DNA from 3 places in the Phenylobacterium sp. LjRoot97 genome. Region 1 is predicted to be linked to each of the others. Evidence: predicted binding sites of a transcription regulator. Region 1 holds the regulator's gene; each other region holds the start of a gene.
The links. Region 1 encodes LexA, which represses DNA repair genes until DNA is damaged. Its sites were predicted from a motif close to ATGTTCNCNANNTGTTCT; they were not measured.
Positions count from the first base shown of each region.

Region 2: uvrA (excinuclease ABC subunit UvrA) is a predicted target of LexA. The motif match lies at 5,418-5,435, and genes of this name have one in related genera.
Region 3: ACSQ2H_RS22040 (YifB family Mg chelatase-like AAA ATPase) is a predicted target of LexA. The motif match lies at 3,318-3,335, and genes of this name have one in related genera.

Region 1 covers NZ_CAXUTH020000001.1:2,018,045-2,028,260, reverse strand. The annotation lists gene ACSQ2H_RS10165 (anthranilate synthase component II) at 1-468, shown strand, start outside; gene trpD (anthranilate phosphoribosyltransferase) at 472-1,485, shown strand; gene trpC (indole-3-glycerol phosphate synthase TrpC) at 1,482-2,270, shown strand; gene lexA (transcriptional repressor LexA) at 2,403-3,098, shown strand; gene ACSQ2H_RS10145 (ComEC/Rec2 family competence protein) at 3,105-5,147, opposite strand; gene gltX (glutamate--tRNA ligase) at 5,269-6,681, shown strand; gene gltA (citrate synthase) at 6,739-8,019, shown strand; gene ACSQ2H_RS10130 (hypothetical protein) at 8,160-8,519, shown strand; gene lpxB (lipid-A-disaccharide synthase) at 8,469-9,626, opposite strand; gene lpxI (UDP-2,3-diacylglucosamine diphosphatase) at 9,623-10,216, opposite strand, start outside.
Region 2 covers NZ_CAXUTH020000001.1:2,589,210-2,599,425, forward strand. The annotation lists gene ACSQ2H_RS12860 (2OG-Fe(II) oxygenase) at 1-119, shown strand, start outside; gene ACSQ2H_RS12865 (dipeptidase) at 216-1,433, shown strand; gene ACSQ2H_RS12870 (enoyl-CoA hydratase/isomerase family protein) at 1,497-2,300, shown strand; gene ACSQ2H_RS12875 (BlaI/MecI/CopY family transcriptional regulator) at 2,301-2,666, opposite strand; gene ACSQ2H_RS12880 (MotA/TolQ/ExbB proton channel family protein) at 2,666-3,121, opposite strand; gene ACSQ2H_RS12885 (N-acyl-D-amino-acid deacylase family protein) at 3,203-4,858, opposite strand; gene ACSQ2H_RS12890 (hypothetical protein) at 4,846-5,067, opposite strand; gene ACSQ2H_RS12895 (hypothetical protein) at 5,064-5,270, opposite strand; gene uvrA (excinuclease ABC subunit UvrA) at 5,517-8,414, shown strand; gene ACSQ2H_RS12905 (methylated-DNA--[protein]-cysteine S-methyltransferase) at 8,411-8,956, opposite strand; gene ACSQ2H_RS12910 (glutathione S-transferase family protein) at 9,095-9,706, shown strand; gene ACSQ2H_RS12915 (hypothetical protein) at 9,703-10,216, opposite strand, start outside.
Region 3 covers NZ_CAXUTH020000001.1:4,426,753-4,436,968, forward strand. The annotation lists gene hemW (radical SAM family heme chaperone HemW) at 1-163, shown strand, start outside; gene rsmI (16S rRNA (cytidine(1402)-2'-O)-methyltransferase) at 190-1,056, shown strand; gene ACSQ2H_RS22025 (YraN family protein) at 1,053-1,421, shown strand; gene ACSQ2H_RS22030 (transglutaminase family protein) at 1,433-2,248, shown strand; gene gshB (glutathione synthase) at 2,328-3,275, shown strand; gene ACSQ2H_RS22040 (YifB family Mg chelatase-like AAA ATPase) at 3,408-4,931, shown strand; gene ACSQ2H_RS22045 (MFS transporter) at 5,044-6,552, shown strand; gene ACSQ2H_RS22050 (universal stress protein) at 6,608-7,036, shown strand; gene ACSQ2H_RS22055 (hypothetical protein) at 7,014-7,439, opposite strand; gene ACSQ2H_RS22060 (hypothetical protein) at 7,551-7,901, opposite strand; gene ACSQ2H_RS22065 (hypothetical protein) at 8,096-8,488, opposite strand; partial or broken gene ACSQ2H_RS22070 (response regulator transcription factor) at 8,613-8,801, opposite strand; gene ACSQ2H_RS22075 (helix-turn-helix domain-containing protein) at 8,903-9,283, shown strand; gene ACSQ2H_RS22080 (response regulator) at 9,346-10,216, shown strand, end outside.

The DNA.
Region 1 (10,216 bases):
CTGAAGCCGCAAGGCGTGCTGCTCTCGCCCGGCCCCTGCACCCCCAACGAGGCGGGCATCTGCCTGGACCTGCTGGCCGCCGCGCCCGACGACCTGCCGATCCTGGGCGTCTGCCTCGGCCACCAGTCGATCGGCCAGGCCTACGGCGGCCAGGTGGTGCGCGCCAAGGCGATCATGCACGGCAAGACCAGCCAGATCGAGCACACCGGCAAGGGGCTCTTCGCGGGCCTGCCGAACCCGGTCACCGCGACCCGCTATCACAGTCTGTCGGTCGAGCCCTCGACCATGCCGGACGTGCTGGAGGTGACCGCCTGGACCGAAGACGGCGAGGTCATGGGCTTCCAGCACAAGACCAGGCCGGTGCACGGCGTGCAGTTCCACCCCGAATCCATCGCCACCGAAGGCGGCCACGCCATGCTGGCCAACTTCCTCAAGCTCGCGGGCGTCCCGCCCCTGGTCGACGCCTAAGACATGTCAGACGCCTTCAAGCCGCTCCTGGGCCGCCTCGCGGATGGTGGGACCCTGACCGAAGACGACGCCGGCGAGTTCTTCGCCGCCTGCCTGCGCGGCGAGCCGACGCCGGCCCAGGTCGCCGCGGCCGTCACCGCCATGCGCATGCGCGGCGAGACGACCGGCGAGATCACCGCCTGCGCCCGCGCCATGCGCAAGGCCGCCGTCACCCTGGACCATCCGTTCCAGGTGATGGACGTCTGCGGGACCGGCGGCGACGGCCTGCACACCCTGAACGTCTCCACGGCCGTCGCCTTCGTCTGCGCCGGCGGCGGGCTGAAGATCGCCAAGCACGGCAACCGCGCGGTCTCCTCGCGTTCCGGCGCCGCTGACGTGCTGACCGAGCTGGGCGTCAACCTGGCCGCCAGCGCCGAACAGCAGCTGCGCGCGCTGGACGAGGCCAATGTCGCGTTCTTCTTCGCGCCGGCCCACCACAGCGCCATGCGCCACGTGGCCCCGATCCGCACCGACCTCGGCTTCCGCACCATCTTCAACCTGCTCGGCCCGCTGACCAATCCGGCCAACGCCCAGCGCCAGGTGATGGGCGTCTTCGCCGACCGCTGGGTCGAGCCCCTGGCCCGCGTGCTCGGCGCGCTCGGCGCTGAACGGGCCTGGGTCGTGCACGGCGGCGGTCTCGACGAGATGACCACCACGGGCGAAACCAGCGTCGCCGAATATCGCGACGGCCAGGTGCGCCTGTTCACGATCACCCCGGAAGCCGTCGGCCTGCCGCGCTCGGCTCTGGCCGACCTCACCGGCGGCGCGCCGGCCCACAACGCCGTCGCCCTGCGCGAACTGCTGGACGGCGCCCAGGGCGCCTACCGCAACATCGTGCTGCTGAACGCCGCCGCCGCCTTCCTGGTCGGCGAACAGGTCGAGACGCTGCGCGAAGGCGTCGAACTGGCCGGGCGGATCATCGACGACGGCCGCGCCAAGGCCGCTCTGGACAAGCTGGTCGAGGTGACCGCGGCATGAGCGACATCCTCGACAAGATCGCCGCCTACAAGCGCGAGGAAGTCGCCGAGCGGAAGGCCCAGCGGACCCTGGCCGACCTCGAAGCCGCCGCCCAGGCCGCCTCCGCGCCGCGCGGCTTCCGCGCCGCGCTCGAACGCGCCCATGCGCCCGGCAAGTTGGCGCTGATCGCCGAGATCAAGAAGGCTTCGCCGTCCAAGGGCCTGATCCGCGAGGACTTCGATCCGCCGCTCCTCGCCAAGGCCTACGAGGCCGGCGGCGCGGCCTGTCTCTCGGTGCTGACCGACGGGCCCAGCTTCCAGGGCGCCGACGCGTTCCTGACCGCTGCGCGCGACGCCGTCGCCCTGCCAGCCCTGCGCAAGGAATTCCTGGTCGATCCGTGGCAGGTCGCCGAGGCCCGCGCCCTGGGCGCCGACGCGATCCTGGTGATCATGGCCATGGTCGACGACGCCCTCGCCGCCGACCTCATGTCGGAAGCCGCCCGCCTGGGCATGGACGCGCTGGTCGAGGTCCACGACGAGGACGAGATTATCCGTGCCGGCAAGCTCGGCGCGACCCTGGTCGGCGTGAACAACCGCAATCTGCGCACCTTCGAGACCGACCTGGCCATCACCGAGCGCTTGGCCGACGCCACGCCAGGCAACGCCCTGCTGGTCACCGAGAGCGGCATCTTCACGCCGCTGGACGTCACCCGCCTGGAACGCTGCGGCGCGCGCGCGATGCTGGTCGGCGAAAGCCTCATGCGGCAGGCCGACGTCACCGCCGCCACTCGCGCCCTGCTCGGCTGAGTCGGGCCCCGGGCCCTTCAAGCGACCGAAAAAGCCTAGCTTTTCAAAGGCTCCACGGTAACTTGACATTAACCCAGAACACCTAGAGAACATTCGTGACGTTAGCGCTTTGTTCTCAAGGGCTCGACAGCCATGCTCACCCGTAAGCAACACGAACTTCTCATGTTTATCCATGAGCGGATCAAGGAAACCGGGGTCTCGCCGTCCTTCGACGAGATGAAGGAGGCGCTGGACCTGGCCTCCAAGTCAGGCATTCACCGGCTGATCACGGCGCTTGAGGAGCGCGGCTTCCTGCGCCGCCTGCCGCACCGGGCCCGGGCGCTCGAAGTCGTCAAGCTGCCGCAGCAGGCGACCACGGCCGCCCCGCCCAAGGGCCGCGCGCCGTTCAAGCCGCAACTGGTCGAAGGCGCCGGCGACGCCCCGGTCATGCCGATCGCCAACGACACCCGCGAGCTGCCGATCCTGGGCCGCATCGCCGCCGGCACGCCGATCGAGGCGATCCAGCAGGAGCGCGACCGGATCCCGGTTCCGGAGACCATCCTCGGTGCGGGCGAGCACTTCGTGCTCGAGATCGCCGGCGACTCGATGATCAACGCCGGCATCCTCGACGGCGACTACGTGGTGATCCGCAAGACCGACACCGCCAATTCCGGCGACATCGTCGTCGCCCTGGTCATGGGCGAGGAAGCGACGTTGAAGCGCCTGCGCAAGAAGGGCGCGTCGATCGCCCTGGAAGCCTCGAACCCGGCCTACGAGACCCGCATCTTCGGTCCCGACCAAGTGCAGGTGCAGGGCCGCCTCGTCGGCCTGATCCGCCGCTACCACTGACGAGCGTCAGCGGCTCCAGGGCCGCTGACCGCGCAGATCCTGCGCCCAGACGATCCGCCAGCCATCGGCCGTCCGATAGAGTTCGGCCGAGCCGCCACGTTGGAAGTCGGCTTCGGTGAGAGTGAGCGCCTTCGGACAGGGCGCCGCCTGACCGCGGATTACGACGATCTCCGCCCACTGGCAGAACAACGGCAGCTTCTTTTCGATCGTCGAGGCCCGGCGAGTAAAGATCGCGGCGATGCGAGCATCCTGGCTCGACTGCAGCGGCGCGCAGGACCAGCGGTCGCAGTCATATCCTCCATCGCGGGCGTCAGCGTCCGCCACCGTCAGGCCCCGCCGGCGCGACCAGAGTTCGGCTGCGAACAGCTTGGCGTCCGGGCGCAGAAGCACCGCCTCATCGCCGCGCCTGACGGCGACCGCCGAGCCATCAGCGGAGATCCACGCGTCGGGCGCGGGCGGTCGCGGACAGAGCCATACGGCCAGCGCCAGCGGCAGTCCCAGCCAGCGCAGCGGCCCCTTCCACAAACATAGCCACAGCACCCCGACGAACGCCGCCGGCAGGGTCCAGGCCGGCGCGCTCGCGAAGATCCGCTGGCTGCCGGGCATCGCCGCCACCCAAGAGGCGATCATGTTCATGGTGTCGATGGCCAGGCCGGCCGCCGCCAGCGGGAGGCCGCCCAATCCCAAGGGCGCGAGCACAGCCCCGATCGCCAGGGCCGGCATCATCAGGAACGAGGTGATCGGCGCGGTCAGCAGGTTGGCGACCAGGCCAAAGGTCGAGACCCGGTTGAAGTGCTGCATGGCGAACGGCCCGGTCGCCAATCCCGCCACGAAGCTCGCGCCGATGCTGGCGGCGGTCCAGACGCCGAGCGCCTGCGCCACGCGGATCGGCCAAGGCGTGTTGATCTCGCTCGGCGGCCTTGGCCAGGCCTCGGCGAGCGCGACGAGGGCGGCGGTCGCGGCGAACGACATCTGAAAGCCGGGGGCGGCCACCGCCTCCGGCTGCAGCGCCAGGATCACCAGGGCTGCGATCGCCAGGGTGTGCAAGCTGATCGCCCGCCGATCGACGAGAATCGCCAGGAACGCCGCTCCGGCCGTGATCGCGGCCCGTTCGGCCGGCGCCGGAGCGCCGGAAATCACCAGGTAGAGCGTGACAGTGGACAGACCGGCGGCCGCGGCGACCTTCTTGGACGAGACGCGCAACGCGGCCCACGGCCAAGCCGCGATTCCCAGACGCACCGCCGCGAAGGTGAAGCCGCCGACGATGGCCATGTGCAGGCCGGAGATCGAGATGATGTGCGCCAGGCCCGATGCGCGCAGGTCCTCGACCTGCTCCTTTGGAATAAAGGCCTCGTGGCCGCTGATCATCGCCGCCGCCAGCCCGCCGCTCTCGACGCCCATCTCCTCGACGATCCGCTGGGCCAGCGCCCAGCGGAGCGCGTTGACCTTCATCTCCAGGGCGAGTCGCCACGGCGGCGGCGCGGCCCGGATCGACTGGACCGGCGTCAGCGCAAATCCGACTCCGCCGACGCCGTCGAAGAACGCATCGCGGGCGAAGTCGTAGGACCCAGGGCTGGCGGGCGGCGGCGGCGCGTTGACCATGCCCTTCAGCGAGATCGCCGAACCCGGCGCCGGCAGAACGTCATCGTCGCGCAGGGTCACCCGAATCCGGATCGGCGTGGCGTCTGGCGCAAGGCCGCTGATCCTGATCGGGGCGATGAGCAGCCGCGGCCCGCCCTGCCCCGGGCTCGCCACGTCGACGACGAATCCCTCGATCAGCCGCACGCCGCCCCCAGCTGGCGCGATCGGTGCCCGAACCGCTTGGGTGCGAAGCTTGGCCGCGGCGAAACCGCCCAGCGCGAACGCCGTCAACACGAGCAGCACGACCGCCGGCCGAGCAAGGCTCAGGCGCGACACCGCCGCCAAGATCATCGCGGCCGCAGCCAGCAGCCCATAGGCCGTCAGCGCCAGCGGTTCGCCCGGGAGCGCGAGATAGATTGCGGCCCCCGCGCCGAACGCGACAGGCGTCCAGAGACTGATCGGTTGCACGGAGGCTTGATCGACAAACCATGCTGCGATGCGGCGGAGGCTAGGACGTGGCGAAAAGGGCGTGTTAAGAGGCGCCGCGCGCACTTCAGGCGCGCCTGCTGCAGACATAGCTTCAATCTCGATGTCCGACCGTCCCGTCGTCACCCGGATCGCCCCCTCCCCAACCGGCTCAATGCACATTGGCACGGCCCGGACGGCGCTTTTCAACTGGCTTTATGCAAAGCACACCGGCGGCCAGTTCCTGCTGCGCATCGAGGACACCGACCGCGAGCGTTCGACCGACGCGGCCGTGAAGGTCATTTTCGACGGCCTCGACTGGCTGGGCCTGAAGCCCGACGCCGAGCCGGTGTTCCAGTTCGCCCGCGCCGATCGCCACCGCGAAGTCGTGGCCGAGATGCTCGCCAGCGGCGGGGCCTACCGCTGCTACATGACGCCTGAGGAACTTGAGATCGAGCGCGAAGCCGCGCGCGCCGAGGGCCGGGTGATCCGCTCGCCGTGGCGCGAGCGCACCGACGCCGGCAACTACGATGAGGCCCAGCCCTACGTCGTGCGCTTGAAGAGCCCCCTCGAAGGCGAGACGGTGATCGCCGACGAGGTTAAGGGCCAGGTCACTTTCCAGAACAAGACCCTGGATGATCTGATCCTGCTGCGCTCGGACGGCACGCCGACCTACAACCTCGCCGTCGTGGTCGACGACCATGACATGGGCATCACCCATGTGATCCGCGGCGACGACCACCTGAACAACGCCGCCCGTCAGACCCTGATCTACCAGGCGATGGGCTGGGAGGTTCCGGTCTGGGCGCACCTGCCGCTGATCCACGGCCCGGACGGAACCAAGCTGTCCAAGCGCCACGGCGCGCAGGCCGTCAGCGAATTCGACGACATGGGCTATCTGCCCGAAGCCATGCGCAACTACCTGGCCAAGCTGGGCTGGGGCCATGGTGACGACGAGATCTTCTCCGACGAGCAGGCGATCAGCTGGTTCGACGTCAAGGACGTGGTCGGCGCTCCCGCCCGCCTCGACTGGGACAAGCTCAACCACCTGAACAACCACTACATCCGCCAGGCCGAACCGGCCCGGCTGGCCAAGCTGGTCGTCGGGATCCACAAGAGCCGCGACTTCCCGCTGCACGACGGCGACGAGGCGATCATCGAGCGCACCGTGCCGCTGGTGCGCGACGGCGCCAAGACGATGCCGGAACTGGCCGACGCGACGGTCTTTGCTCTCAAGCGCCGTCCGCTGGAACTTCCGGAAAAGGCCAAGGGCCTGCTGACCGACGAGACCCGCGCGCGGCTGGGCCGCCTGCGCGACCACCTCGACGGCCAACCCGATTGGACGGTTCCGGCGCTCGAAGCGGCGCTTCGCGGCTTCGCCGAATCCGAGGGCGTGGGGATGGGCAAGTTCGGCCCAGCCTTACGTGGCGTCCTCTCTGGAGGGTCCCCGGCCCCTGATCTGGCCGGAGCCCTTGTGAGCCTTGGGAAACCGGAAAGTTTGGGGCGCCTCGACGACGCGCTTTCACACTCCGCATAAGGCGCTATAAGGCACCCTGAAACGGGTGTTTAACTCCTGCAAGACGGAAGGAATGGCATGGGCGATACGGCTAAGGTGAGTTTCGACGGCAAGTCGGTCGAACTGCCGATCCTCAAGGGCACCGACGGCCCCGCGGTCGTCGACATTCGGAAACTCTACGCCGAGGCCGACGTCTTCACTTACGACCCGGGCTTCACCTCGACGGCGAGCTGCGAAAGCAAGATCACCTTCATCGATGGCGACAAGGGCGTTCTGCTGCATCGCGGTTATCCGATCGATCAGCTGGCCGAGAAGTCGAGCTTCCTCGAAGTCTGCTACCTCCTGCTGAACGGCGACCTGCCGAACGCCAAGGAGTTCGAGACCTTCGAGCACAACATCACCTATCACACGATGCTGCACGAGCAGTTCGATAGGTTCTTCATGGGCTTCCGTCGCGACGCCCACCCGATGGCCATCATGGTCGGCGCCGTCGGCGCTCTGTCGGCCTTCTATCACGACAGCACCAACATCGATGATCCGGAACAGCGGATGATCTCGTCGCATCGGCTCATCGCCAAGATGCCGACGATCGCCGCGCGCGCCTTCAAGTACTTCAAGGGCCAGCCGTTTGTGCATCCGCGCAACGACCTGTCCTACTCGGAGAACTTCCTGCGCATGTGCTTCTCGGTCCCGGCCGAGGACTGGAAGCCGAATCCGGTGCTGACCCGCGCCATGGACCGCATCTTCATCCTGCATGCGGACCACGAGCAGAACGCCTCGACCTCGACCGTCCGCCTGGCCGGTTCGTCGGGCGCCAATCCGTTCGCCTGCATCGCGGCCGGCATCGCCTGCCTTTGGGGCCCGAGCCACGGCGGCGCGAACGAAGAAGCGCTGAACATGCTCAAGGAGATCGGCTCGGTGGAGAACATCCCCGAGTACGTCCAGGGCGTGAAGGACCGTCGCTATCGCCTGATGGGCTTCGGTCACCGCGTCTATAAGAACTACGACCCGCGCGCGACCGTGATGCAGAAGACCTGCCACGAAGTGCTCGCCGAAGTCGGCCACGGGGATGACCCGCTGCTGAAGGTCGCGATGGAGCTGGAAAAGGTCGCCCTGAGCGATCCGTACTTCATCGAACGCAAGCTCTACCCGAACGTCGACTTCTACTCGGGCATCACCCTGCGCGCCCTCGGCTTCCCGCCGGAGATGTTCACCGTGCTGTTCGCCCTGGCCCGCACCGTGGGCTGGATCAGCCAGTGGAAGGAAATGATCGAGGATCCCTCGCAGAAGATCGGCCGTCCGCGCCAGATCTACACGGGCGCTGGCCCGCGCGACTACGTCGCGGTCGACAAGCGCTAAGCTCGATCGACATCCAAGACATCAGCCCCGTCCGGTTCGCCGGGCGGGGCTTTTGTTTGGCGCCTAGGTATACGCCTAGGTTGCGGCGATTGCTCATGCTCGTAGGGTTTGCTCCGCCAACCCGCATGAGGAGCACGCCCATGGCGTTCATGGCGAAGCTGAACGAACCGCAGATCACCCGCGACATGTACGAGCAGGTCCGCGCCGAGATCGATTGGGATCACAATCCGCCCGTCGGATGCCTGCTGCACATCGCCTCGTTCGACGAGGCCGGCGCGCACACGGTCGACATCTGGGACAACGAGGAAGACCTCAAGGACTACCTGGAAGACCGCTTCATGCCGGCCTTGCGCAAGTTGGGGCTGGGGCCGGTCAATCCCACCTGGTCGGAGCTGCACGTCTGCGCGGCGGCTCCCGAGATCCAGCAGTACGTGCTGGACGCCGCGCCGCTACGCTCGCGACCCGAGCACTTCCAGAACGGCGTCGGCCGCCACGTCTGACGGGTCGGCCCCGCCGCGCCCCATCTTCTGCAGGGCCGCGGTCTGGGCCGCGGTCTGCCGCTCGCGCAGCGCCGGATCGTCGAGGCGCATCGCGACCTCACGGGCGAGCGCCGGCCCGTTGCAGTCGTCCTGCACCAGTTCAGGCGCGACGAAGTCCTTCGCCGCGATGTTGAACAGCGTGATGTAGGGCGTGCGGATCAGCCGCTTGAGGATCGTATGGGTCATCGCGCCCAGCCGGTAGCCGACGACGATCGGCACGCCGGCCAGGGCCAGCTCGGTCGTGACCGTGCCCGAACAGGCCAGCGCCACGGTCGCGGCCTTCATGGCGTCGAGCTTCGCGCCTTCGCCCTCGACGACGTGAGCCCAGCCGGAGGCCTGCTCCTTGACCGTCGCCGCGACCGTCGGCGCGGCCGGGATGATCACCTGCAGGTCGGGGCGCGCGGCCTTGAGGATCGCCACCGCATCGGCGAAGGGCGGCAGCACGCGGCTGATCTCCCCCGGCCGGCTGCCCGGCAGCACCAGCAGCACCGGCGCGTCGGGCGCGACGCCCAGTCGGCTCCGCAGCCGGCCGCCGTCAGCCTGCGAAAAGTCGAGCGTCAGCGCCGAGTTGCCGACGAACGTCACCGGCAGGCCCTCGGCCTCGAAATACGGCGCGTCGAACACATGGATCGACAGCAGATGGTCGACGGTCGCCGCCAGGGTCTTGGCCCGGCCCGGACGCGTCGCCCAAACCTGGGGCGCGACGTATTTGATGAGCGGCAGTTTCGGGTCGAGCTTGCGAAGTTGCTGCGCCACCCGCAGCGTGAAGCCCCAGGAGTCGATCAGGACCACCACATCGGGCTTCTCGCGCTTGGCCAGGGCGACGGTGTCCTCGACCCGCGCCACGACCTTGCGATAGGCCAGCAGGCCCTCCAGCAGCCCCAGGATCGACAGCTGCGCGATGTCGAACGGGCTCTGCACGCCCTCGGCCGCCATCTTCGCCCCGCCGACCCCGACGAAGCGGACGCCGTCGCCCAGCCGCGCACGCAGCGCCCGCGCCAGGCCCGCGCCGCGGTCGTCGCCCGAGGCTTCCGCCGCGACCAGCATGACGCACAGCGGCTTGCTCACGGCGCGCTGGAGGGTTCGACCCCCACCACGAAGATGCCGAGTTCGTCGGCCAGGGCGATCACCGCCTCGCGGTCGAGCACCAATAGCCGCCCGACCTCGCCCGCCACGCCGGCCAGGCCCGCCTGGGCCGCCCGCTGGATGGTGTTGAGGCCGATGGTCGGCAGATCGATGCGAGTCTCCTGGATCGGCTTGGGCGCCTTGGCCAGCACGCCGCGCGGCGCGTCCGCCGTTCCGCGGATGTTGCGCGGCAGTTCGGCGACCCGGCGCAGCATCGCGTCGGTGCCTTCCTGCGCCTCGACGGCCAGCACCAAGCCGTCGCAGACGACGGCGCCCTGCCCCACGTCCAGTTGGCCGATGGCCCGCGCCACCCGCAACGCATGTTGGACATCGGCCATCTGCTCGTCGCTGGGCGTGACCGCGCCCAGAGGACCGGCCGAGAGCGTCAGGTCGCCCATCACCTCGTGCGCGCCTTCGACGACGAAGCCTTCCTTCTCGAACTCGCCGAGCAACTGGCGCAGCAGCGCGTCGTCGCCCTGGCGCGCCGCGGCGATCACGCCGGGCAGAGCCATGAGCCCGCGCAGGTCCGGGGT
Region 2 (10,216 bases), 570 kb from region 1:
ACCACCGGCCGGTGCGCGGAACGCGCGGCAGCTACCGGGTCGTCATGCGCCACGGCGTCAGCCAGCTGCGCAGCGGCCAGCGCCACACCCTGGGCGTGATCTTTCACGACGCCGCCTGAAAATCAGGCGCTCGCCTGCGGGCCCGCAACTGAGGCTTGCGCAGACTCCCCGGAATGCTGAAGGTTCGGGCCTTCAAGTTTCGGGGAGTGGCGTTGGTGTTCAAGTTTGGTCTTCCGCTCGCGGTCCTGCTCGCGAGCGCTTCGCCGGTTCTGGCCCAGGCCCCCAAGGTCAAGCCCGAGACCAAGATCCTGCACGAGAACCTGATCGTGCTGGACACCCACTTCGACACGCCGGCCAACGAGGCCAATCCCAGCTTCGATATCCGCGCCCGCAACAAGGTCGAGGACGGCAGCCAGGTCGACTATCCGCGGATGGTCGAGGGCGGCGTCGACGGCGGCTTCTTCGTGGTGTTCACCCCGCAGGGCGCCAACACCAAGGAGGGCAACATCGCCGCGCGCGACCACGCCCTGCTGCGGACCATGGTGATCCACGAGATGGTCGCCAAGAACCACGACATCTTCGCCCTGGCGACCAAGGCCGACGAGGCCGCGACGATCAGCCAGAGCGGCAAGCGCTTCGTCTACATCAGCATGGAGAACGGCTCGCCGGTGGCTGGCGACCTGACGCTGATGAAGACCTTCTACGACATGGGCGTGCGGATGATCTCTCCCGTCCACTTCGCCAACAACGACCTGGCCGACAGCGCCACCGACCCCAAGGGCCCGATCCACGGCGGTCTGTCGGCGGAGGGCAAGCAGTTCGTGGCCGAGGCCAACCGCCTGGGCATGCTGCTCGACGCCAGCCACGCCTCCGACCAGGTGCTGGACCAGATGCTGGACCTGTCGAAGGCGCCGATCATCCTGTCGCACTCGGGCGCCAAGGCGATCTACAACCACCCGCGCAACGCGCCCGACGACCTGCTGCGCAAGCTGGCCGCCAAGGGCGGCGTCATCCAGATCAACGCCTTCTCCGGCTACATGAAGGACATGCCGGACATTCCGGAGCGCCGGGCGGCGCTGACGGAGCTCAACAAGACCTGGGGCCCGGTCCGCGACATCCCGGCCGACAAGCGCGAAGCCTATCGCGCCGCGCGCAACGCCATCGAGGCCAAGTACCCGATCGCGCGCGCCAACATGGACGACCTGATGAAGCACATCCAGCACGCGGCCCAGGTCGCCGGAAAGGCCCACATCGGCGTCTCCGGCGACTTCGACGGCGGCGGCGGCATCGAGGGCTTCGACGACATCACCTACTTCCCGGCCCTCACCGAGCGGCTGGTCGCGGCGGGCTGGACCAAGGACGAGCTGGCCGGCTTCTGGGGCGGCAACGCCCTGCGGGTGCTGAAGCAGGCCGACGAGCTCAAGGCCAAATAGCCGCCGCTTGCCTGACGCGGCGGCGGCGGGCGCAGGCTCCTTCGAAAGTTCGGAGGGCCTGCGATGTACGAACACCTCGACCTGCGCCAGGACGGCGACGTCGTCTGGGCGACCATGAACCGGCCCGAGCGGCTGAACGCCCTGAACCGCAAGCTGGTCGAGGAGCTGCGCGACTTCTTCGTCGGGCTCTATTGGCGGCGCGACGTGCGGGTGGTGGTGCTGTGCGGCGCCGGCGGGGCGTTCTGCGCCGGGCTGGACCTCAAGGAGCGCAACACCGCCGCGCCGGGCGGCCGCTCGGTCGGCGCCAGCCTGACCGGCCAGCGGCAGATCAGCGAGATCGTCATCGCCATGCGCCGCTGCCCGCAGCCGATCATCGCCTGCGTCGACGGCGCGGCCAGCGGCGGCGGCTTCGCCCTGGCCCTGGCCAGCGACGTGCGGATCGCCACCCCGAAGACCCGCATGAACGCCGCCTTCATCCGCATCGGGCTGTCGGCCTGCGACATCGGGGTCAGCTACTTCCTGCCGCGGATGGTCGGCTCGTCGGTGGCGGCCGAGTTCATGCTGACCGGCCGCTTCATCGACGCCGAGCGCGCCTACCAGCTGGGCCTGGTCAGCCGGGTGGTCGCGCCGGAGGCGATGCAGGCCGAGGCGCAGAGCTTCGCCGCCGACATGCTGCACGCCACGCCGCTAGGCCTGCGCCTGACCAAGGAGGCGCTGAACCACGCCATCGACGCCCAGGGCCTGGAAGCGGCCATCGCCATGGAGGACCGCAACCAGATCCTCGCCAGCCTGGACGGCGACTTCGGCGAAGGCGTCGCCGCCTTCCTGGAAAAGCGCCCGCCCCGCTACGAGCGGCGCGAGGGCTAGCTACTCGCGGTCAAGCTCGTCGAGCAGCCGGCGTAGGCGAGCCTTCTCCTCGTCCGACAGCGCCTGGCGGTGGGCGAAGTGCGCGACCATCGGGGCCAGTTCGCCGCCGAACAGGCGGTCGAGCAGGCCTTGGCTCTCGGCGGTCACGTACTCGTCGCGAGCCACCAGCGGAGCGTAGAGCGTGCGGCCGTCCTGCTTGCGTGAGGCGATCGCGCCCTTCTTGAGCAGGCGATTGACCAGCGTCTTGACCGTCGCCTCGCCCCAGCCCTGGGCCGGGGCCACGGCCTTGACCAGTTCGTCGGGGGTCAGCGGGCCGCCGGACCAGAGCGCCTCCATCACCTGGCGCTCGGCCTCGGTGATGCCGATCACGCCGCCAGCCGGCGCAGACGCGCGTCGAGGTCCTGGTGGCAGATGACCGCCAGGGCCGACGCCGCCAATCCCAGCATGACCTGGAACATCGCCTCGGCGTAGCCCGGGGCCAGCACGGCCATGGCCGGGGTCGGCCGCACGTTGGCCAAGCCCATGAAGCCACTGACCAGGGTGAAGGACGCGCCGAACAGGCCCAGCAGCAGCGCCCCGACCCACATGCCCTTCAGATAGCGCAGGCCGCCCACCGAACGGCTCGGTTGCGCCGACAGCGATCGGCCGAACCCCAGCGCCCACAGCGCGACCGCCGCCACGCCCATGACCATCAGGACCAGCATGACGCCCTGGTTCAGGCGCGAGGCGTCGAGAAACACCTGGGCGAAGTTCAGCCGCTCGAACTCCGGCACGACGACCGGGTTCATGGGATCGGGCTGCGGAATGACCGTCGTCTGCATCGCTTCCTCCAAATTACGTTTGTAGTTCGCAATTGGATTACACGTGTAAATCGACTCGTCAAGCCTGGGCCACGCCGATGGCTAGACGCAGACCACCCCCGACCGCGCCTCGGTGTAGGCCCCGCCCAGATAGGCCACCTCGCCGTTGACCAGCACCGCGTCGATGCCGCGGGCGTCGCGGACGTAGCGCATCCCCTCGCCCGGCATGTCGAACACCGGGCGCTCCTCAGCCCGGTCGATGGTCTGCGGGTCGAAGACCACGATGTCGGCGGCGTGGCCCGGCGTCAGCCGCCCGCGGCCCTTCAGGCCCCAGATGTCGGCGGTCTCGGCGGTGATCTTGCGGACCGCATGCTCCAGGCTCATCAGCCCCTTGCGGACGAACTCGCTGAACAGATAGCCGGTGTCGCCATAGGTCGAGAACGAGGCGATGTGGGCGCCGCCGTCGCTGGCCCCGATGTGGACCAGCGGGTGAGCCAGCATCGGGCCGATGCGGTCGGTGGCCTCGTGGCCCATGTCGGCCGCCAGAAACGCTACATCCAGGCCGTGGGCCAGCGAGATGTCGATCAGCGCCTGGGCCGGGACCTGGCCGCGTTCGGCGGCGATCTCGCCCAGGGTGCGGCCGACCATCTCCGCCGGCGCGGCGTCGCCGCCGCGGACGATCAGACCGCCCATCATCCGCTGGCCGCCGTCGGGGCCGAGGTCCTCGACCATCTTGGCCACCGTCTCGGGATCGGTCAGCGAGTGGAGCCGCGCCTCCAGCGGCTGGCGCAGCACCCGCACCCAGCGCGGCAGCCGCGCGAAGAACAGGCTGGGCCGCAGCAGCGAGAAGCTGATGTCGATCGGCCGGGTCTGCATCTGCGGCCAGACCCGCGCGCCGCGGGCGAACTGTTCCTCGACCCGGGCCAGGATCCGCGGGGCGTTGTCCGGGGTCGAGGTGTTGTCGAACACCGGCGAGAAGGTGGTCGGAATGGCGTGCTTGAGCGACAGCTCGGACAGCTGGTCGATGCGGGCGATGGTGATGTCGACGTCGTAGAATTCCGGCACGCACTGGAGCATGCGGCCGAACTCGCCGAGCACCGCCGACAGCGCGTCCAGTTCGGCGAAGTCGGCGAAGCGGCTGGGCACCGGCCGGCCGTGCTCGTCGAGATCGACGAAGCTGGTCGAGAGGCCGACGGCGCCGGCCTGCAGGCACTCGCGCAGGACCGCCTGCATGGCGGCGGTCTCTTCAGCCGTCGCCGTGCGCTGCTGGGCCGCCTCGCCCATCACCCACAGGCGGATGACGCTGTGGCCGACCAGCGGCGCGACATTGATCGACAAGTTGCGGGCGATGGCGTCGCGATAGCCGGCGAAGTCCTCCCAGCTCCAGTCGAAGGCCTGGGTGAAGGCTTCGGGCGGCATCTCCTCGATCTGCTGGAACATCCCCACGACCTTGGGGCGGTCGGCGGCCTTCAGCGGCGCCAGCGACAGTGAGCAGTTGCCCGGCACGATGCAGGTGACTCCGTGCTCCAGAGCTGGGCGCGCCGCGCCGTCCCACAGCAGCTGGACATCGAAGTGAGTGTGCGGATCGATGAAGCCCGGGGCGATGACCCGCCCGCCGGCGTCGATCTCGCGCCGGGCCGGACCGGACACCTCGCCGACCGCGGCGATCAGGCCGTCCTTCACCGCCACGTCGCCCTTGAAGGCCTTGTCGCCGGACCCGTCGACCACGAGCCCGTTACGCACGATCACGTCGAACATGTTTCCTCCAGCAGCTTGCGCCAGGAATGCCCGGCCAGCTCATCCAGGTGCGCCGCCCCGCAGGCGGCCATCAGCTCCAGGCCTTTCTCGGCCTCCAACACCAGCACGCCCTCGCCGCCGTTCGGATAGCGCAGGCGCAAGACCAGTTCGGCCGAGCCGTCATGCCCGGCGGCGATCTCCGCTCCGGCGATCACGGCCTCGGCGCTCATCGCCGCGGCGGCTCCACGAACACCACGTCGCTGCCGAGGATCAGACCGGCCGGCTTGCGCATGGCGAAGATGTGGAGGTTCCAACTGCGGATCTGGTCGACGGCGCTGTCCAGCGGCTCGTCAGGCAGCGCCCTGGCGGCGAGGTCCTGCACGCTCTCGCCCGCCATCGGGGTCACGAAGCGCCGCTGTCTGGTGAGTTCCATGGGCATCCTCCGTCGTTCTTTGGACGAAAGCGTGCTCGGCCCTCCGCCGCGTAAGTCGAGCGGAAATCATGGCCCTGCTGACAAGACTGGTGACAGGTTTGTGCGGTCCGCGCGCTAGAACCTGCCGGTGATATCGCCGCAGCGGGTTTGTTCCCCTAACGTTCCCGTGTTATCGGTGAGTCTCGGAACTACATTGGACGGGAGCCGCTGAGGGCATCAGCGGCTGCAAGCGTTTTCCGGAAAAACATGGCCGAACAGCTCAACTTCATCCGTGTCCGCGGCGCCCGCGAGCACAATCTGAAAGACGTCAGCGTCGACATTCCGCGCGGCGAACTCGTCGTGCTGACCGGGCTCTCAGGCTCGGGCAAGAGCTCGCTGGCGTTCGATACGATCTACGCCGAGGGCCAGCGCCGCTATGTCGAGAGCCTCTCGGCCTATGCGCGTCAGTTCCTCGAACTGATGAGCAAGCCGGACGTGGACCTGATCGAAGGTCTCTCCCCGGCGATCTCGATCGAGCAGAAGACCACCAGCCGCAATCCGCGCTCGACCGTCGGCACGGTGACCGAGATCCACGACTACATGCGCCTGCTGTGGGCGCGGGTCGGGATCCCGTACTCGCCGGCCACCGGCCTGCCGATCGAGAGCCAGACCGTCAGCCAGATGGTCGACAAACTGACCGCCCTGCCCGACGGCGAGCGGATCTACCTGCTGGCCCCCGTGGTGCGCGGCCGCAAGGGCGAGTACCGCAAGGAAATCGCCGAGTGGCAGAAGGCCGGCTTCCAGCGGCTGAAGATCGACGGCGAGTTCTATCCGATCGAGGACGCCCCGGCGCTCGACAAGAAGTTCAAGCACGACATCGACGTGGTCGTGGACCGCCTGGTCACCAAGGGCGGGATGGAGACGCGCTACGCCGACAGCCTGGAGACCGCGCTGCGGCTGGCCGACGGCATCGCCACCGCCGAGTGGGCCGACACGGCCGAGGGCGAGAGCGAACCCAAGCGGCTGATCTTCTCCGAGAAGTTCGCCTGCCCGGTCTCGGGCTTCACGATCAGCGAGATCGAGCCGCGGCTGTTCTCGTTCAACAACCCCTATGGCGCCTGCCCCGTCTGCGACGGCCTGGGGGCCAAGCTGGCCTTCGACCCGGACCTGATCACGCCCGACAAGGACAAGACCCTGCACAAGGGCGCGATCGCGCCCTGGGCCAAGGGGCCTTCGCCGCTCTACACCCAGACCCTGCAGGCGCTGGCCGCGCACTACGGGTTTTCGATGGACATGCCGTGGTGGAAGCTGCCCGAGGGCGCCAAGACCGTGGTGCTGTACGGATCGGGCAGCGAGAAGATCAAGTTCGTCTATGACGACAACGCCCGTAAGTACGAGGTCAACAAGACCTTCGAGGGCGTGCTGCCAAACCTGGAGCGCCGCTGGCGCGAGACGGATTCGTCCTGGGTGCGCGAGGAACTCGGCCGCTATCAGTCCGAGACCCCCTGCGAGGCCTGCAACGGCTACCGCCTGAAGCCCGAAGCGCTGGCCGTGAAGATCGACGGCAAGCACATCGGCGAGGTCAGCCGCCTGTCGATCCGCCACGCCGGCGAATGGTTCACCGACCTCGAGAACCATCTGACCGAAAAGCAGATGGAGATCGCCCGGCGGATCCTGAAGGAGATCAACGACCGCCTGCGGTTCCTGGTCAATGTCGGGCTCGACTACCTCAACATGAGCCGCGCCTCGGGCACGCTGTCGGGCGGCGAGAGCCAGCGCATCCGGCTGGCCAGCCAGATCGGCTCGGGCCTGACCGGCGTGCTGTACGTGCTGGACGAGCCGTCGATCGGCCTGCACCAGCGCGACAACACCCGGCTGCTGGAGAGCCTGAAGGGCCTGCGCGACCTCGGCAACTCGGTCTTGGTGGTCGAGCATGACGAAGAGGCGATCATGACCGCCGACTACGTCATCGACATGGGCCCGGCCGCCGGCGTCCATGGCGGCGAGATCGTGGCCGAAGGCACGCCCCAGCAGGTGATGGACAATCCCAGCAGCATCACCGGCCAGTACCTGTCGGGCGTCCGCGAGATCGAGATCCCGGAGGACCGCCGGCCGATCTCGAAGAAGAAGGTGCTGCGCGTCGTCGGGGCCACCGGCAACAACCTGAAGAACGTGACGGCGGAGATCCCGGTCGGGACCTTCACCTGCATTACCGGCGTGTCCGGCGGCGGCAAGTCGACCTTCACGATCGAGACGCTCTACAAGGCCGCGGCCCGGCGGCTGCACAACGCCTCGGACGCCCCGGCCCCGCACGACAAGATCGAGGGGCTGGAGAACTTCGACAAGGTCATCGACATCGACCAGTCGCCGATCGGGCGCACGCCGCGTTCGAACCCGGCGACCTACACCGGCGCCTTCCAGCCGATCCGCGACTGGTTCGCCGGCCTGCCGGAGTCCAAGGCCCGCGGCTACGGCCCTGGCCGGTTCAGCTTCAACGTCAAGGGCGGCCGCTGCGAGGCCTGCCAGGGCGACGGGCTGATCAAGATCGAGATGCACTTCCTGCCCGACGTCTACGTCACCTGCGACGTCTGCCACGGCAAGCGCTACAACCGCGAAACGCTCGAGGTGCTGTTCAAGGGCAAGTCGATCTCCGACGTCCTGGACATGACCGTCGAAGAGGCGGCCGACTTCTTCAAGGCTGTGCCGACCGTGCGCGACAAGATGGAGACGCTGAAGCGCGTCGGCCTGGGCTACGTCCAGGTCGGGCAGTCGGCGACGACGCTGTCGGGCGGCGAGGCCCAGCGGGTGAAGCTCAGCAAGGAGCTGTCGCGGCGGGCGACCGGCAAGACGCTCTACATCCTCGACGAGCCGACGACCGGCCTGCACTTCGAGGACGTCAAGAAGCTGCTCGAGGTGCTGCACGAGTTGGCCGACCAGGGCAACACCATGGTCGTCATCGAGCATAACCTCGACGTCGTGAAGACTGCTGACTGGATCGTCGACTTCGGCCCCGAGGGCGGCGACGGCGGCGGCGAGATCGTCGCCCAGGGCAGCCCCGAGCAGGTCGCGGCCAGCCCCAAGAGCTGGACCGGGCGCTACCTGGCCGAGATCCTCGAAAAGCACGACAAGCGCCGCAACGAGCGGCGGGCGAAGCTGCGGGCCTAACGACCGCCGAACAGCGGCAGGGTGTCGGGGGCCAGCGCGCCCTCGATCTCCAGCATGCGCAGCTTGGTGTCGGCGCCGCCGGGAGCCGAGAAGCCGCCCTTGCGGCCTCCGGCCGCCAGGATGCGGTGGCATGGCACCACGATCGGCCAGGGGTTGGCGCCCAGCGCCTGGCCTACGGCGCGCGACAGGCTGACGTCGCCCAGTCGGCGCGCAATGTCCCCGTAGGTAAGGGTCTGGCCCGGCGGGATCGCTCGGGCGATGGCGTAGACCTGCGCCGCCAGCGGCGCGATCGCCCCGTCGTCGAGCCCCACTTCCAGCAGATCGCGTTTTTCCCCCCGCAGCAGCGCCTGCATCCCGGCGATGGCCTCGGCCACAGCGGGCGGCGGCTCGCGCTCCTCCGCTTCCGGATGGCGGCGGGCCATGCGCGCGCGGGGATCGCCGCCTTCGCTCAGCGGCAGCATCACGCCCGTGAGGCCGCGGGCGTTCCAGGCCGCGCCGCAGACGCCGATGGCGGTGTCGAACAGGGCGAAGCCATCACTCATGGGTCGATCCTAGCACCGGGCCCTCCCCGTCGCTCGCGGCTTTCGGACTCTCACGTCACGGGGTTCGATGAGGCTTGCATTCAAACGCGCGTTCGAAATAGCCTCGCTCCCATATTTTAGCGATTAGGGAGCGACCCAATGAAACTTTACGGCGCGCCGATGCCGGCGCCGAACCCCCGCCGCGTGCGCATCTTCCTGGCCGAGAAGGGCGTTGACCTGCCCGAGACGCCGGTCAACATGATGAAGCGCGAGCACAAGTCTGCAGACTTCCGGGCCAAGAACTCGATGGGCCAGTTGCCGGCCCTCGAGCTGGACGACGGAACCTGCATCTCCGAGACCGTGGCCATCTGCCGCTACTTCGAAGAGACCCACCCCGAGCCGCCGCTGTTCGGCCGTACCGCCGTCGAGAAGGCGCTGGTCGACCAGTGGATCCGCCGCGTCGAGTTTGCGGTGATGATGCCGGTGGGCAACTTCTGGCGCCACGCGCACCCCTACACGGCCGCGCTGCTGACCCAGTTCAAGGACTTCGGCGAGTCGAACAAGGAGACCTATCAGGGCGCCCAGAAGTATCTGGACCGCGAGCTTGAAGGCCGCGAGTTCCTGGTCGGCGACAGCTACACCATGGCGGACATCTGCCTGCTCTCGACCGTCGACTTCGCCGAATGGATCGGCCTGCCGGTCGAGGACGAGTTCGCCAACCTCAAGGCCTGGCGCGAGCGGGTGAAGGCCCGGCCGAGCGCTGACGCCTAGGCGTCAGCCGCCTTGGTGAGCCCCCGATACGCCACGGCGGCGGGGGCGATCACCACGGCGTAGTAGATCGCGGTCAGCCAGCCCGAGACCAGCAGGTAGAGCACCGTGGTCAGGGTGAAGTAGGACTGCACGGACGTACTGTCCGGGCTGAACATCTTGCCCGCGGCCTGGAGGTCGCCGCCCTTGGCGATGGCGACCGCGGCCGCGAAAATCACCAGCACCAGCAGCGACATGGCGATGATGCCGCAGATCGCCAGGACATAGGCGCCGGTCAGCTTCCAGAACTGTCCCTTGGTCAGCCGCCAGGAGTCGAAGATCGCCAGGCGGTGCTCGGCGAAGGTGATGGCCGGAGCCAGCGACAGCCGCACGGCGGTGTAGAACAGGACGCCCAGGATAAAGAACTCGATGACGATGCCCATCATCGCGCCTGCCCCCTGACCGGCCAGCATCATCACCAAGGCCGCGATGAGACCGGCGACCAGCACCGCGGCGATGACCGCGGCGAGCGCC
Region 3 (10,216 bases), 2.4 Mb from region 1:
CCTGCCCTTCGCCGACGTCGCCGCTCTGGGGCTGACGCCCGACCATGCGAAGGTCACGGACCTCGTCGCCGCCGGCCTCATCGCCCCGGATCGCAAGCGCCTGCGCGCCACGCCCGCCGGCCGACTGCTGCTCGACCATGTCACCTCCAGGCTTGCGACCTGAGCGATAACCGGCGAAGCCTTGCCCCCATGTCGCGTCATCCTCCCCCGCCGGCCCTCTCCGAAGCCCCGCTAGATCCCGGGCTCTATGTGGTCGCCACCCCGATCGGGAACCTGCGCGACATCACCCTGCGGGCGCTCGACGTGCTGGCCGGCTGCGACCTGGTCCTGGCCGAGGACACCCGCGTCGCCGCCAAGCTGCTCAGCGCCTACGGCCTCTCCAAGAAGGTCGAGCGCTACGACGAACACTCGGCCGAGCGCAGCGGCCCCAAGGCCCTGGCCCTGCTCGCGCAGGGCGGCCGCATCGCCCAGATCTCCGACGCCGGCACCCCGCTGGTCTCCGACCCCGGCTTCCGGCTGGTGCGCGAGGCGCTAGCCCAGGGCTCGGCCGTCTATCCGATCCCGGGCGCCTCGGCGCTGCTGGCCGGGCTGGCGGTCGCCGGCCTGCCCACCGACCGCTTCCTGTTCGCCGGCTTCCCGCCGCCCAAGAGCGCCGCGCGCAAGGCGTTCTTCGAGGAGCTGGCCGGCATTCGCGCCACCCTGGTGTTCTTCGAGGGCGGCTCGCGCCTCGCCTCCAGCCTCGCCGACATGGCCGCCGTGTTCGGCCCGCGCGAGGCTGCCGTCGGCCGCGAACTGACCAAGCTCTACGAGACCGTGACCCGCGCGCCGCTCGACGTGCTGGCCGCCGACCCGAAGATGGACTTCCCGAAGGGCGAGCTGGTGATCCTGGTCGGCCCGGGCCGTGAAGAGGCCGCCACCGCCGCCGACGCCGACACCGCCCTGGCCGACGCCCTGACCCGACTGAAACCCGCCGACGCGGCCGCCGAGGTCGCCAAGGCGCTCGGCCTGCCGCGCCGCGATCTCTACCGGCGGGCCATGGAGCTCAAGCAGAAGTGAACCGGCAGGCCCGCGGAGCCGCCGCCCGCGTCGCGGGTCGCCGGGCCGAGGCCTTGGCCGCGCTCTGGCTGATGGCCAAGGGCTACCGCATCCTCGGCTTCCGGTTGCGCACGCCACAAGGGGAAATCGACCTGCTGGCCCAGCGCGGCCAGGTGCTGGCGGTGGTCGAGGTCAAGCAGCGCACCACCCTCGAAGCGGCGCTGGAAGCGGTCACCGAAACCCAGCGCGAGCGCCTGCGGCGGGCGGGGCGCGCAATCGCCGCACGTCGGCCGAGCTTGCAAAACATGGCCGTTCGGCTCGATTTGATCGCCCTGGCGCCCGGACGGCTGCCTGTTCACAGTCCCGACGCCTGGAAGGGCGCATAACTCCGATCGCGATGACCCAAGAGGACGCCGAAAACGTACTGCGCGAGGCTGGCCAGGCGCCGGACGAGAGCTTCCCGCTGCTCGACGCCGCGGTCGCCTGCGCCGTGCACGAGGACCCCGCCCGCGATCCGCGGCCGGCGCTCGACCTGGCCAAGCTGGGCGTCGAGCGGCTGTCCGCGCGCCTGCGCTCCGAAAGCCCGGAAGAGGCCCTGGCCGAAACCCTGGCCGGCGATCTCGGCCTGACCGGCGACCTCCTGACCTACGACCATCCCGACAACGCCTGCGTGGTTGCGGTGGCCGAGCGCCGCCGCGGCCTGCCCGTGGCGCTGGGCGTCTTCTACCTGCACGTGGCGCGCAGGTGCGGGCTGTCGGTCCAGGGCGTCGACTTCCCCGGCCACTTCCTGCTGCGCATCGAGACCGTCGAGGGACCGCTGGCGCTCGACCCGTTCAGCGAGGGCCGCGTGGTGCTGCCCTCCGAGCTGACCCGCCGCGCGCTGCACGCGGGCCTGACCCCCAACGTCGCCGACCGGCTCGACCGGCTGATGGCGCCGGCCAGCGACCGCGCAGTGCTGATCCGGCTGCAGAACAACGTCTTCGCCCGCGCCACCGCGGCCGGCGACTTCGGCCGCGCCGAGCGCGCCGCCCTGCGCCGCGCCCTGCTCGACCCGCTCGACCACCGCCCTTGGCTCGACGTCGCCGCCGCCCGCGAGGGCCAGGGCGCCCTGGCCGGCGCGCTCGAGGCCCTGGCCCACGCCAGCACGCTCGACGGCGGCGCGGCCCTGGCCGCCCGCGCCCAGCGCGAACGCGTCCGCCTGCGGCTGAACTGACAGGCGTTGCAGCGCTTCTGGGTGGCGCGCCGCCGCCGCCCGGCCTATCTCAGACGCCTTGGCCGTTTAGGAGCTACCCATGTCGTTGAAGGTCGCCGTCCAGATGGACCCGCTCGAGGCCATCAAGATCGAAGGCGATACGACCTTCCTGATGATGCTGACGGCCCAGGCCCGCGGCCATTCGCTGTTCGTCTACACGCCCGAGCGGCTGCTGCTGGAAGAGGGTCGGGTGTTCGCCCGCGGCCGTCCGGTGACCGTCCAGGACGTCAAGGGCGACCACGCCAAGTTCGGCGACTGGGAACTGGTCGAGCTGTCGGACTTCGACGTCGTCCTGCTGCGCCAGGACCCGCCGTTCGACATGGCCTACATCACCTCGACCCACTTCCTCGACGTGATCCACCCCAAGACCCTGGTGGTGAACAATCCGACCGAGGTGCGCAACGCCCCCGAAAAGCTGTTCGTCACCGGCTTCCCCGGCGTGCAGCCGCCAACCCTGATCACCTCGGACGTCGAGGCGATCTATGCGTTCCGCGCCCGGCACGGCGACATCGTGCTCAAGCCGCTCTACGGCGGCGGCGGCTCGGGCGTGGCGCGGCTGCTGGCCGACGATCCCAACCTCGACGCCATGCTCGACCTGCACCGGATGATCGGCCGCGAGCCGGTCATCGCCCAGAAGTTCATCCCCGCGGTCAGCAAGGGCGACAAGCGCATCCTGCTGGTCGACGGCGCGCCGGTCGGGGCGATCAACCGCGTGCCCGACGCGGGCCAGATCCGCTCGAACCTCGCGGTCGGCGGCCGCGCCGAAGCAGTCGAGCTGACGGCCCGCGACCGCGAGCTCTGCGAGATCATCGGCCCGGAGCTGAAGCGCCGCGGCCTAATGTTCGTAGGTATCGACGTGATCGGCGACTACCTGACCGAAATCAACGTCACCTCGCCGACCGGCGCGCGGGCGCTCGAGCGGTTCACGGGCGTCAATGCGACGGCGATTCTTTGGGACGCTATTGAAGCCGCACGCACAACGGCTTAGGTTGCAACTCCAAGAGACACGCATAAGTCGCGGAATCGTCTCATCTTCCCTATAGGTTCGACTTTTGTTCTTGATCCGGCCCGCACGGCGTGCTGGGATTGTGGATAAGTTGAGCCATTTCTAGGGGTTGGCATGGCTTCCCGTGTCGTCACTGTAGCCTTTCAAGGCGTCGAGGCCCGCCGCGTCGACGTCGAGGTCCAGCTGACCACCGGCGAGGTCAAGTTCATGCTGGTCGGCCTCGGCGACAAGGCCGTCGCCGAAAGCCGCGAGCGGGTCCGCGCCGCCTTCGCCGGTCTCGGCCTGGCCATGCCCAGCCGCCGGATCATCGTCAATCTGGCCCCCGCCGACCTGCCCAAGGAGGGCAGCCACTACGACCTGCCGATCGCCCTGGCGGTGATGGCTTCGATGGGCGTGCTGCCGCCCGACGCCCTGACCGAGTGGGCGGCGATCGGCGAGCTCTCGCTCGACGGCCGCATCGTCGCCGTCGCCGGGGCCTTGCCGGCCGCCGTGGCCGCCGGCGGCCTCGGGCTCGGCCTGATCTGCCCGGAAGCCTCCGGGCCGGAGGCGGCCTGGGCCGGCGAGACCCGCGTACTGGCCGCCCCGTCGCTGGTGGCCGTCGTCAATCACTTCCGCGGGACCCAGATCCTCGCCCCGCCCAGGCCCGGCGCGATGCTCGACGGCGAGCGGGTCCGCGACCTGCGCGACGTCAAGGGCCAGGAGAACGCCAAGCGCGCGCTGGAGATCGCCGCGGCCGGCGGCCACAACCTGCTGTTCTGCGGCCCGCCCGGCTCGGGCAAGTCGATGATGGCGGCGCGGCTGCCGGGCCTGCTGCCGCCGCTGTCGCCGGCCGAGCTGCTGGAGACCTCGATGGTCCATTCGGTGGCCGGCCTGATCGCCAAGGGCGAGCTGACCCGCGCCCGGCCGTTCCGCACCCCGCACCACTCGGCCAGCATGGCCGCGCTCACCGGCGGCGGCCTGCGGGTCAAGCCCGGCGAGGTGTCGCTGGCCCACAACGGCGTGCTGTTCCTCGACGAACTGCCGGAGTTCTCGGCCCAGGCGCTCGACAGCCTGCGCCAGCCGCTGGAGACCGGCGAGGTCGTCGTCGCCCGCGCCAACGCCCACGTCCGCTATCCGGCCCGCTTCCAGCTGGTCGCCGCCCAGAACCCCTGCAAGTGCGGCCTGGGCGGGGCCGGCCGCGGCGCCTGCGGGCGCGCGCCGCGCTGCCAGACCGACTACCAGATGAAGGTCTCCGGCCCGTTCATGGACCGCATCGACCTGCAGGTCGATGTGCCGCCGGTCAGCGCCGCCGACCTCGCCCTGCCGTCGCCGGCCGAGGGCACCGCCGAGGCCGCCGCCCGCGTCGCCCAGGCCCGCGCCCTGCAGGCCGACCGCGCCGGGGCCGAGGGCGCGCCGCTCAACGCCCGCGCCGAAGGCGACTTCCTCGAGAAGATCGCCGACCTCGCCCCCGACGCCCGCGCCCTGCTGGCCAAGGCCGCGGAGGCCGGCGGCCTGACCGCCCGCGGCTGGACCCGCACCCTGCGCCTGGCCCGCACCATCGCCGACCTGGACGGCGCAGGTTCCGTGCGCCGCGCCCATATCGCCGAGGCGCTGATCTATCGCCGCGCCGGCCAGCCGGGCGATCTCGTCCGCGCCTGACGCCCCGGCGTCCGCGCCCCAGGCCTCCGCAATGTCACGGATGGCGCGCCCCGGCGCCTGACCGATACTCGGCCACGCCCGGCCGCTCCCCGCGCCGGGATGGATCCTGGGCATGCACCTGAGCCGTCAAGCCGCCTTCGACGACGCCCAGCGCGCCCGCGCCGCCAAGGTGCTGACCTTCGAGGTGGCGTTCTCGACCACCTGCGACGTGATGATGCGTGGCGTCCTGCTCACCGCCTTCGCCCTCAGCATGGGCGCCAGCAACGCGCTGATCGGCGTGCTGGCCGCCGTCGGCTTCTGGTCGCAGCTGCTGCAGGGCCCCGGCGTCATTCTCATCGAGCGCGTGCGGCGGCGGCGATCGATCGCGGTCGTCGCCTCGCTGGTCTCGGCGATCGCGCCTGCGACGCTGGCGGCGCTGGCCTTCGCGTCGCAGGGCTCGGCCGCGCGCACCGGGCTGGTGCTGGCGGTGGCGCTCTACACCGGGGCCGGGGCGATCGGCGGCTGCGCCTGGAACGCCTGGGTGCGCGACGCGGTCGCCGACGACCAGCGCGGCCGCTTCAACGGCCGCCGCTCCAGCCTAGGATCGGCCGTCGGCGTGGTCGCCGGACTGCTGGCCGCCTGGCTCCTCGACCGCGTGCCCGAGGGCGCGGACGCCCGCCCGGCGGTGTTCGCCGGCCTGTTCGTGCTCGCCTTCTTCGCCCAGCTGGCCAGCGCCTGGGGCCTGTCGCGCGCGCCCGAGCCGCCGATGCCGCCGCCCCCGCCGGAGCCCGCCCGCCTGCTGCCGCTGCTTCGCGAGCCGTTTCGCCATCCCAACTACCGCCGGCTGATCGCCTTCCTGGCCAGCTGGCAGTTCGCCGTGAACCTCGCCCAGCCGTTCCTCACGGTGTTCATGCTCAGCCAGCTCGGCTTCAGCATGACCTTCGTGATGGTGGTCAACCTGGTCAGCCAGTTCGCCAACATGCTGTCGCTGCGCCGCTGGGGCGCGCTGGCCGACCGCTTCAGCAACAAGTCGGTGCTCAATGTCGCCGCCCCGCTGTTCGTCGGCGGCGTCGCCGCCCTGGTGGTCGCCTCGCAGATCGAGTCCCGGCTGCTCGTCAGCATCTACCTGGTCATGCTGGCCCTGGTGATGGGCGTCGCCTCCTCCGGCGTCTCGCTGGCCTCGGGCGCCATCGCCCAGAAGCTCTCGCCGCCCGGCACGGCCGCCTCGTTCCTGGCCGCCAACGCCCTGGTCTCGGCCGCGGCCGCCGGCACCGCCTCGGTGCTCGGCGGGCTCACCGCCGACGCCTTCGCCCAGCGCGCCCTGGCGCTGGCCCTGCAATGGGAAGGCCCGCACTACGACGGCGCCATGCAGTTCGCCATCCATCACTGGGACTTCTACTTCCTGATCTCGGCCCTGCTCGGCGTCTACGCCCTGCACCGCATGACCCTGGTGCGCGAGGAGGGCGAGCTCGACCGCCGCAGCATGCTCGCCGCCATGCTGCAGGAGCGTCGCCGGCCGCGCGGCGAGGCCGCCGCGGAGGCGGTCGTCGCCTCCCCATGGCATCTCTTGCTGCAAAGCCGGGCGCAATGGCGCCAGCGCGCCCTCGACCGCCATCGCAAGCGTCGGCAGGCGCCCGCATGATGCAACCACAGCGACGCTTCACGCGTCTTAGCTTCGCAGCAAGGGGAGGGTTCCAATGCCCGGCTACTCGCACATCCTGGTCACCATCGACATCGAAGATCCGACCAACGCCGAACGCGAGCTCGGCCGCGCGCGCGCGATCGCCGAAGCCGCCGACGCCCGCATCACCCTGGTCAACGTCCGCACCCCGCGCGCCTCGCGCTACAACGCCTACCTGCCCAAGACCTTCGAGGCCGACGAACAGGCGCTGCACGAAGCCGAGCTGCTGAGGTGGGCGGACACCCTGTCGGGCACGAAATGGCCGGTGTCGATCAAGGTCCGGGTCGGGTCGGTGGCCGGCGAGGTCCTGGCCGAGGCCAAGGCGGTCGGCGCCGACCTGATCATCGTCGGGGCCCACCAGCCCAGCGCCGTCTCGCGGCTGCTCGGCTCCAACGCCGAGCGCATCGTCCGCGAGTCCGGGATCAGCGTGCTGGTGGCGCGCTGAGCCGCCAGCGCAGGTGCGCGCCCACCGCCAGCGATATCAGCACCAGGTAGCTCCAGAGGATCAGCGCGGTGATGTAGGCGCGGGCCCGGACGCCTTCGTCGATGATGATCGCCGCGTGGGTGATCACCAGCAGCAGCTGGAACGCCGCGGCCGGCAGGATCCAGGTCCGCTGCGAGCGCACCACCAGCCCCAGCAGCACGCCCAGGAACGCGACGTCGACCGCGAACACGCTCCACTGCGGATCGACCCAGTTGGTGCGGTTCTGCAGGGCGATCGTGGCCAGCCAGGCCATGACGTTGGTCACCGCCACCACCCGCTCGACCCAGCCGCCGCGCCACCAGGCGTAGGTCGAGACGGCCAACATGGCGACGGCCCAGATCTGTTCGGGCAGGGAGCTGAGCACGAAAAAGGGGCCCTCAAGGCTGAGGGCCCCGATACTGAGGCTTACGCCGCAGGATGCAACTTCCGGAAAACCCGGAGTGGGTCTTGGACCCGCCGGGCGCCGCTGTCGCCTTTAGGCGGCCGGAGCCACCTGCATGATGTGGCGCGTCCGGGCCGAGGCTTCCGGCGGCTTCTCCATGCCGCCGTACATCACCGCGCCCAGGCCGATCTGGGTCTTGGCGACGTCGAGCTCCTTGTGGGTCTCGCAGATCGCGCGGCGGGCCTGGGCCAGCAGAGCGATCGCCTCGCTGGCGCGTTCCACGGCGCCCTGGCCGACCAGGGCCGACAGGCCGGCGTCGGTGCGCAGGCTCGGCATCACACCCGCCAAGCCGGCGGTCTTCGCCAGGGCGGCGTCGATGGCGGCTTCAGCTTCGAACAAACTCGCCGCGACTTGATCGGCGATCATACGACGTTGCTTGAGCATGAGGGGTCTCCTGGCGCGCGGCCGAACGCCGGCGCCTTCTGCGTGTTCAGTTGTCGGGGAACAGGGCTAAGGCCCTGTTTGGAAATAGGATTAAATCAGGCTCTGGAGCGCGTGGAGGCCCGCCAGCAACGCCCCGAAAGCCAAGGCGGCGACGATCGCGATGAGCCCCACCAGCCCCAGCCGCGTGAGCGGGCTTAGTCTTGCGGCGGATAGTCCGAGCCCATGTCCGGCTGGAAGTCCTCGTCCAGCAGCGCCCAGCTGGTGCAGAGGATTTCCCGCAGCACCATTTCCGGCGGCTTGAACTGCGACGTCTTGCGCAAACCAGACACCAGGTCCCGCGCCATGGCCGCCTTCATCGGCGAATCCGCCAAATCCGCGAGCTGTCGTTCCAGTTGGCTCCAGGTGAAGCTGGGGACGTTCGCCTCGTGGCTCGGCGGCGCCGGCCAGCGGCGCTCGAACGCCGCCACCTCGTCCCGCACCCGCATCGCGCGGCCCACCGCGGCGCGGCGGTTCATCGTCTCGCGGTTGGGGTGCAGATCCACCACCGTCCCCCTGGCGTCCGCCAGTTCTCGCAACCAGTCGCCCATCAGCCCTGTCTCCTTGCTGGGCTTCATCAGCCCATGAGACGGCGTCGGCGTCTGTCCTGATTGCGTCGTGTCCCGATCCGATCGGGACAGCGATTTCGTGGTCGGCCAGGGCGCGGGCGGCGGCGTAGCGGTCGCCGACCCCCAGCTTGCGGCGGGCGCGGTCGCAGTAGGTGTCGACCGAGGCTTTCGACATGCCCAGCTCACGGGCGATCTGCTTGGAGCTCAGGTGCCGATCGACCAGACGCAGGCAATCGCGCTCTCTCGGGGTGAGAAGTTCGACTGGATCCAGGACGGTCTCAGGCGGTGCGCGCATAGGACGAATACGTTAGCGACTCGCGTTACCGGCCGTCTACTTGTTATGCTGCGGCAGGCTTAACGCTGCGATAGAATATCCCAAGCAGTGGGGAGGACAAAATGCCCCTCGATGACGCCATCGGACCGGACCCCGTAGACGTCGCTATCGGCGCCCGTATGCGCCTTCGCCGCAAGTCGCTCGGCATCAGCCAGGGCGTGCTGTCAGAGCGGGTCGGCGTCTCGTTCCAGCAGATCCAGAAGTACGAACGCGGGGCCAATCGCGTCTCCGGCTCGATGCTGGTCGCCATCGCCGCCGCGCTCGACACCACCGTCGGCTGGCTGGTCGGCGAGGAGGGCGGCCTGGCCGACGCCGCCGACGAGGTGATCTCGGCGCTGGCCCTGACCGGCGGGGTGGAACTGCTGGAAGCCTTCGCCGCCATCCCGCAGGCCTCGGCCCGCGCCGCCCTGGTGACCCTGGCCCAGGAAATGGCCGCGCTCTGACCCGCGCCCAAAAAGGCGGCGTTTGACCGCCCGTTAAGCCGCGTGCGGTAAACCCTGGGTCGATGACCCACGATCGTACCCGCCAGGCCCGCGTCAGCGCCGAGCAGCTCGCCTCGCTCAGCCACGAGTTCCGTACCCCGCTGAACGGCGTGCTCGGCATGGCCCGCCTGCTGGAAGGCACCGCGCTTACCGACGAACAGCGCGCCTATGTCTCGGCGCTGCGCGAGTCCGGCGAGCACCTGCTCGGCCTGGTCAACGACGTGCTCGACTTCGCCCGCCTGGGCGCCGACAAGATCGAGCTGCATTCCGCCGATTTCGAGGTCGAGAGCCTGCTGCGCTCGGTCTGCGAGCTGCTGTCCCCGCGCGCCCAGGAAAAGGGCCTGGAGATCGCCTGGGCCGCGCCGGCCGGCATCGGCGCCGTCCATGCCGACGAAGGCCGCCTGCGTCAGATCCTGCTCAACTTCGCCGGCAACGCCGTCAAGTTCACCAGCCAGGGCGGCGTGCTGCTCAGCGTCGTCGAGACCCCGCACGGCCTGCGCTTCACCGTCGAGGACTCCGGTCCCGGCGTCAGCCAGGCGGCCCGCGAAACCATCTTCGAAGCCTTCGAACAGGCCGACCCCCTGCGCGACGTCCAGCTCGGCGGCGCGGGCCTGGGCCTGGCCATCGCCCGTAAGCTGGCCGGCGCTATGGACGGCGAGGTCGGGGTCGAGACCGCCAGCCTCGGCGGCGCGGCCTTCTGGTTCGAGGCCCCGCTGCCCCGCCGCCCGGCCCGGATCGAACGGCCGCTCGCCCGCCGCACCGTCGCCATCGTCAGCGCCAACTGCGTCGTCGCCGAAGCCGCCCGCCGCCAGATCGAGGCGTCCGGCGGCAAGGCCCTGGTCGCCGCTGACCTGCAGGCGGCGCTGGCCGCGACCCGCCCGGCCGACGTCGTGC